3 regions of the Microbacterium sp. X-17 genome follow, and region 3 is predicted to be linked to each of the others. Evidence: riboswitches for the same ligand, from Rfam matches in the RefSeq annotation. Region 3 holds a riboswitch; each other region holds the start of a gene.
What was found. A riboswitch is a leader RNA that binds a small molecule or an ion and turns the genes downstream of it on or off. The one in region 3 is predicted to bind thiamine pyrophosphate.
Positions count from the first base shown of each region.

Region 1: another riboswitch for thiamine pyrophosphate. It lies ahead of thiC (phosphomethylpyrimidine synthase ThiC); the one in region 3 lies ahead of thiM (hydroxyethylthiazole kinase).
Region 2: another riboswitch for thiamine pyrophosphate. It lies ahead of ABCS02_RS13750 (ECF transporter S component); the one in region 3 lies ahead of thiM (hydroxyethylthiazole kinase).

Region 1 is NZ_JBDHNI010000002.1:740,341-742,593, forward strand. Features, by position in the region: gene thiC (phosphomethylpyrimidine synthase ThiC) at 1-819, opposite strand, end outside; TPP riboswitch at 816-924, opposite strand; gene thiD (bifunctional hydroxymethylpyrimidine kinase/phosphomethylpyrimidine kinase) at 994-1,842, shown strand; gene ABCS02_RS12030 (hypothetical protein) at 1,952-2,253, shown strand, end outside.
Region 2 is NZ_JBDHNI010000002.1:1,080,335-1,082,587, forward strand. Features, by position in the region: gene ABCS02_RS13745 (D-alanyl-D-alanine carboxypeptidase) at 1-894, opposite strand, end outside; TPP riboswitch at 932-1,040, shown strand; gene ABCS02_RS13750 (ECF transporter S component) at 1,033-1,656, shown strand; gene ABCS02_RS13755 (ATP-binding cassette domain-containing protein) at 1,661-2,253, shown strand, end outside.
Region 3 is NZ_JBDHNI010000001.1:809,964-812,216, forward strand. Features, by position in the region: gene thiE (thiamine phosphate synthase) at 1-253, opposite strand, end outside; gene thiM (hydroxyethylthiazole kinase) at 250-1,056, opposite strand; TPP riboswitch at 1,049-1,149, opposite strand; gene ABCS02_RS03960 (dihydrofolate reductase family protein) at 1,204-1,764, opposite strand; gene arfB (alternative ribosome rescue aminoacyl-tRNA hydrolase ArfB) at 1,792-2,229, opposite strand.

The sequences.
Region 1 (2,253 bases), on a different contig from region 3:
GTGGACGGTCATATAGTCGACGCCCTGCTCGCACTGCTCGATGACCGTGTCCCGGTACACCTCCCAGGTGAGCGCGGACGCGTCGCCGTTCACCTTCTCCAGCGCCTGGTAGATCGGCACGGTGCCGATCGGGACGGGCGAGTTGCGGAGGATCCACTCCCGTGTGGTGTGGATGTCGTCGCCGGTGGAGAGGTCCATCACGGTGTCCGCGCCCCACGTGGTCGCCCACTGCAGCTTCGCGACCTCCTCGGCGATCGAGCTCGTCACGGCCGAGTTGCCGATGTTCGCGTTGATCTTCACGAGGAACGCCTTGCCGATGATCATCGGCTCCGACTCCGGGTGGTTCACGTTGTTGGGGATGATCGCCCGGCCGGCGGCGACCTCCGCGCGGACCAGCTCGACGTCGCAGTTCTCCCGCAGGGCCACGAACCGCATCTCCGGCGTGATGACGCCGTCGCGGGCGTAGCGCATCTGAGTGATGGTGCGCCCCGGCTTCGCGCGGCGGATCGGGGGCTTCACGCCCTTCCACTCCGCGGATGCCGCGCCCCGGCGCAGCGCAGAACGCCCGTCGTCCTCGAGGTTGCGGTCGCGACCGGGGTAGGTCTCGGTGTCCGCGCGGGCGGCGATCCACCCCTCCCGCAGGGGCGGAAGCCCGCGGACCGGATCGCTGCCGGGCCCCTCCGTGCGGTACACGGTCAGCGGCTCGTTGACCGAGCCGTCGGGCGACGGCTCCAGTGCGATCCGACTGACGGGCACGTGGATGTCGTGCTCCGTGTCGTGCAGATGGGCCAGAGAGTGTGCAGAACGGGCAGATCCCATCGAGGGCTCCTACTTCCTTCGCCGGCATGACCCGGACAGGTTCGAACGGTCGCAGGCCGCGTCAGCCCGATCTCAGCCCTTGCGAGGGCACCCGTGTGGATACGCGAAACCCTACAACATCGCCTGTTATCGTGACGCTGCTCCCCCGACGGAAGGCCGCCCATGATCCCCCGCGTGCTCAGCATCGCCGGGACCGACCCCACGGGCGGTGCGGGGATCCACGCGGACCTGAAGAGCATCGCCGCGAACGGCGGCTACGGGATGGCGGTCGTCACCGCCCTCGTGGCGCAGAACACGACCGAAGTCCGCGCGATCCACACCCCGCCGGCGGGGTTCCTCGCCGAGCAGCTCGACGCCGTGAGCGACGACGTCACGATCGACGCGGTCAAGATCGGGATGCTGGGCTCCCGCGAGAACGCGGCCGTGGTGGCCGCGTGGCTCGCGCGCACCGTCCCGCCGGTCGTCGTGCTCGACCCGGTGCTGAAGGCCAGCACCGGCGGGGACCTGGGCTCCGGCGACCTCGTGGGCGCGCTCCGCGAACTCCTGTCCGGCTGCGACGTCATCACGCCCAACCTCGACGAGCTGGCCGTCCTCGCGGGCGAACCGCGCGCATCCGACTGGGAGTCCGCGGTCGGGCAGGCGCTGCGGCTCTCCGAGGCATCCGGGGTCGCGGTCCTCGTCACCGGAGGCCACCTCGCCGGCCCCGCCTCGCCCGACGCGCTCGTCGATGCCGGGAACAGGCTCGGGACCGGCCGGCGAATCCACGAGATCTCCGCCCCACGGGTCGCGACACGGAACACGCACGGCACCGGATGCTCGCTGTCGGCAGCGCTCGCGACGAACCGCGCCCGCCTGGGCGACTGGATCGCCGCACTCGACACGACGAAGGCCTGGCTCACGGACAGCCTCGCGTCGGCCGACGACCTCGACGTGGGAGCCGGCCCCGGCCCCCTCCACCACTTCCACACCTCCTGGCGCCTGCAGGGCCTCCATGGGCGAGGAAGCTCTGGACGCTCCAAGTGACGTTGCTCCCGCCTGTGGAAACTCCAACAAACAGGCGATCTGTGTTGTAGTTTCATCCCCATCCGACCTCGAACGCTCGGTGCACACGCACGAGGATGTGGAGATAACCATGCGTAGATCACGGGCCGTTCGCATCACGGGGTGGGTGGTGCTCGCCGTCGCGGTGCTGGCGGGAGGCGCCTATGTGGTCGCCAGCATCCTCGGCTTCTCGGCGCACGCGGCGTTCGTGGGGCAGTGGGTCTTCCCGGTCCTCGTGGTCGCCCTGGGCGTCTGGGTCGTCGCGGCGGCGGTGAGCCGCAGCGCTCGCTCGACGGCGCGCGCGAGCGCGAGCGGGGCCGGCGAGAGCGCGAACGCGATCTACCTCGGGCGGCCGTCGGCCACGATCTCGGAGAAGTCCGCCGACGAGTACTC
Region 2 (2,253 bases), on a different contig from region 3:
GAGGTCGATCGTGCGGGTCGAGACGATCTGCGCGATCACCGGGTTCGCGAGGGCGCGCTGCGCGAGGGCGACGAGGTCGGCGGGGGAGGCCGTGTTGCCCTCCTCGATCCCGGTCGGGTCGACGATCCGCATGTCGCTCAGACCGTGCGCCGCGAGCCACGTCGACGCGGCGTTCGCGAAGACGGCGTCGTTCGCCCAGATGCTGTCGGCGAGGATCTGCGCGTAGTTGTTCGCCGAGCCGATCAGCGTCCCCTGCAGGAGCTGGAGCTCGGAGAGGGATCCGCCCACCGGCACGTCGAGCGAGGACTCGCCCCGGTCCTGGTAGCCGATGTAGGCGTCCCGGTCGGCGGCCGTCATCCGGTACGCCGGTCCCTGCTCGCCCGCGGCGAGTGGCATCCGCTCCAGCACCATGAGCGTCGTGACGAGCTTCGTGATGCTCGCGATCGGGGAGGCGTTGCCGGTCGACGACAGCGTCCCGCCGATGCCCTCCACGGCGACGGCGGCGCTGCCCTGCGCGGGCCACGCGGGGGTGGCGACCGTCGCCGCGACCGGCTGTACGGCGACGGCCGACGCCTGCGGCGGGATCGCGGACAACGGCCACAGCAGGGTCGTCGTGCAATACGCCGCGATGAGCGCGAGCACGATCCCGAACGGGACGAGGACCCCGGGGCGCCAGGGCGAGCGCCGCGGCGCCTTCGCCAGGAGGTCCGGCGCGACGGGCACGTAAGGGCTCGCCTCGATCGCCGCGGTGATCTGCGGCCGCGCGACCGTGCCCGGGTCGACCCAGGAGAGCGCTGCGCCGGATGCCGGCGGCTCGGCCGGCGGGATGATGACGACCGCCCCGGTCTCCCGGAGAGAGCGACGCGTCGGCGGGGTCGGGCCGGCGATCGTCATGTCGGTACCGTACCGTGGCGCAGCCATTACACTGATGCGCATCAACCACGGGAGTCCGGTGTGCCGGGCTGAGAGGAAGCAATCAAGCTTCGACCGTCGAACCTGATCTGGGTCATGCCAGCGCAGGAAGGAGAAGTCATGCATTCCGTCTCCACGTCTCCGCGCAACGCCTACGCGCGCATCGTCTGGCGGTGGCGCGTCGTCGACATCGTGGTCGCGAGCGTCGTCGCCGTGGCCAGTGCGCTCCTGTTCGTCGTCTGGAACGTCGCGTACCTCGGGCCCGCAACCCTCCTCACGCCGCTTCTCCCCGGACTCCAGGGTCTCGTGAACGGACCGTGGTTCGTCGCCGGGGTGCTTGCGGCGCTCATCGTCCGAAAGCCCGGTGCGGCGATCTACGCGGAGCTCGTCGCCGCCACCATCTCGGCCCTCGTCGGCAACGTGTGGGGGCCGCTGACGATCGTGTCCGGGCTTGTCCAGGGCCTCGGCGCCGAGATCGTGTTCTTCCTGTTCGCGTACGCCGTGTGGCGTCTGCCGGTCGCCATCCTGGCGGGCGCGGGCGCGGGCCTCGCGTGCGGTATCAACGACCTCGTGTTCTCCTACCCCGGCTCGGATGCCACGTTCGCGACCGTGTACGTCGTGTCGAGCATCGTCTCCGGCGGGGTCATCGCGGGTATCGGATCCTGGCTCATCGCGCGCGGGCTCGCCGCGACGGGCGCGCTGAACCGCTTCGCGTCGGGACGCGACGCGGGCCGGCGCGTCTGACCCGATGCCGGCGGCGCTCGAGGCGCGCAGCTGGGGCTGGCGCTACGCGACGCGCCATCGGTGGGCGGTGCGGGACACGAGCCTGCGGATCGAACCGGGCGAGCGCCTGCTCCTGCTCGGGGCGTCCGGCGCCGGCAAGTCCACGCTCCTGCACGGCTTCGCGGGCGTGCTCGGCGGCGACGACGAGGGCGAGCAGACCGGCGCGCTGCTGGTGGATGGGGTGCCGCCCGCGTCCGCTCGCGGACGCGCCGGCCTCGTGCTGCAGGATCCGGCGAATCAGACGGTGCTTGCGCGGGTCGGGGACGACGTCGCGTTCGGGTGCGAGAACCTCGGCGTCCCGCGCGAGGAGATCGGGCCGCGCGTCGCCGCGGCCCTGGATGCCGTCGGCCTGGGCCTGCCGCTCGACCGGTCCACGACCGCGCTGTCCGGCGGTCAGCGGCAGCGCCTCGCGCTCGCGGGCGTGCTCGCGATGCGGCCCGGCGCGATCCTCCTCGACGAGCCGACCGCCAACCTCGACCCGGACGGGGTCGTGGAGGTGCGGGATGCCGTCCGCCGCGCCGCGGACGCCTCTGGCGCGACCCTCGTCCTCGTGGAACA
Region 3 (2,253 bases):
CGTCCGCGCCGATGGCCGCCACGAGCTGCACGCGGTCGTCGACCAGCACCGGCACCCGCCCGCGCACCTCCGCGACGACCGCACGTCCCAGCGCGACGAACTCGTCATCGGTCGCGTCCGGGTCGCGGAGCTGGACCACGCTGACCCCGGCCGCGATGGCCTCGCCGACCGTGGACGCGACGCCGCGGTCGCCGCACAGCCGGGTGTCGGTCACGAGGTAGAGGGACAGGTCGAGCGGCGGGCGCGCCGTCATGCGACGCGGACCGCCGCGACCAGGCTGTCGGGCGTCAGGGCGGCCAGCTCGTCGAGCAGGCTCACGGCGAAGCTTCCCGGCCCCTGGCTGACGGACGCCGCCCGATCGGCTGCGACCGTGAGCACCGCGGTCGCGGAGGCGGCCGCCGTCAGGGGGTCGGCGCTGCCGGCGAAGGCGGCCATCAGGGCGCCGAGGGCGCAGCCGACGCCGGTGACCTGCGTCATCCACGGGTGCCCGTTGGCGATCCGGACGGTGCGCTCGCCGTCGGTGAGGTGGTCGACGGGACCGCTCACCGCCACGACGGTGCCGAAGGTGCGGGCGATCTCCTGGGCCGCCGCCAGCGCCGCCTCCGGGCTGTCGGTCGAGTCCACGCCCTTGCCTCCGGCGCCGCCGGCGAGGGCCATGATCTCGGAGGCGTTCCCGCGGACGATGGTGGGGGAGGAGCGCAGCAGTTCGAGGGCGAGCCCGGTGCGCCAGCGCAGGCCACCCGCGGCGACGGGGTCCAGCACCCACGGCGTCCCGGCCGCTGCCGCAGCGCCGGCGGCCGCGGTCATCGCGTCGGAGGTGTCGTCGTACGGGGTGCCGAGGTTCACCAGGACGCCGCTCGCGATGGGCGCGAACTCGGCCGCCTCGCGCGGGTTGTCGACCATCGCGGGGGCCGCCCCGACCGCGAGCAGGACGTTGGCGGTCCACTGGGCGACGACGATGTTCGTCAGGCACTGCACGAGCGGCGGCTGAGCGCGCAGCCCGCTCAGGGCGGCGCCGAACTCGGGCGAGTCGATGGCAGGGGAGGAAGAAGTCATGGAATGACGTCCCTTCGCTAGTACTAACCAGATCAGGTTCGACGGGTGTGTTCTCAGCCAGCCCTGGAGAGGGAGGCACCCCGCGTCATCGGCCAGTCTAGCGAGGGCGCGGCGGCGGACCGGCCGGGGCCGCCGCTCAGCACCGGACTACGTCCCCGGCCGGAACCGCAGCGCCGTCACCCCCGAGCCGAACTCCCGCCGCTCCACGAGTTCGAGCCGGATGCTCTCGCGCAGCCCGGCGAGCAGGGTCGGCCCGTGGCCGGCGAGGACCGGCTGCACCACGAACACGTACTCGTCGATCAGGCCCAGGTTCGCCAGCGCGAGGGGGAGGGTCACCCCGCCGACGAACAGGCCCTCGCCCGGTTCCTGCTTGAGGCGTTCGACCGCGTGCCGCAGGTCGCCGGTCAGCGGCGCGGCATTCCAGTCGACCTCGGTCAGCGTGCGGGACACCACGTGCTTCCTCGCCCGGTCGATGGCCTCGGCGAACGGGACTTGCGTCTCGTCCATCCACTCGGGCCACGCGCCGGTGGCCGGGCGGCGCCACGCGGACTCCATCATCCGGTAGGTCACCCGGCCGAAGATCAGGGCGTCGGCCCGCTCCAGCTCGGCGGTCCAGAAGCGCATCGAGTCCGCGTCGGGCGGGAGGCCCGCCTCGTGGTGGACGCAGCCGTCGAGCGTGACGTTGATGGCGTAGCGGAGGGGTCTCATCCCGTTCCTTTCGACAGGCGTGCGGGCTCAGTCCGTGGGAGGCCGACGCAGGCGCTTGACATCCGTGCGGCGCTTCTTCGCCTCCAGGCGCCGTCGGCTGGAGCCGAGGGTGGGCCGGGTCGGGCGTCGCGGTGGCGCGGGAGGCCGGAGGGCGTCGGCCACGAGTTCGGCCAGCCGGAGGCGCGCCGCCTCCCGGTTGCGCACCTGCGCGCGGTGCTCGGATGCGGTGATCGTCAGCACCCCGTCCACGATGCGGCCGCTCAGGCGATCGAGCAGCCGGTCGCGCTGTGCCGTCGAGAGGACGGCGGAGGCCGCCACATCCCAGAGGAGCTCCACCCGGGAGTCGGCGGTGTTCACACCCTGGCCGCCGGGACCGGACGACCGCGAGAACCGCCAGGACAGCTCGGACTCGGGGATGGTGAGTCCGGAGTCGACGCGGAGGCCGGGGCGGTGGACGGTGGGCATGGGTCCATCATCCTCTCACTCGTG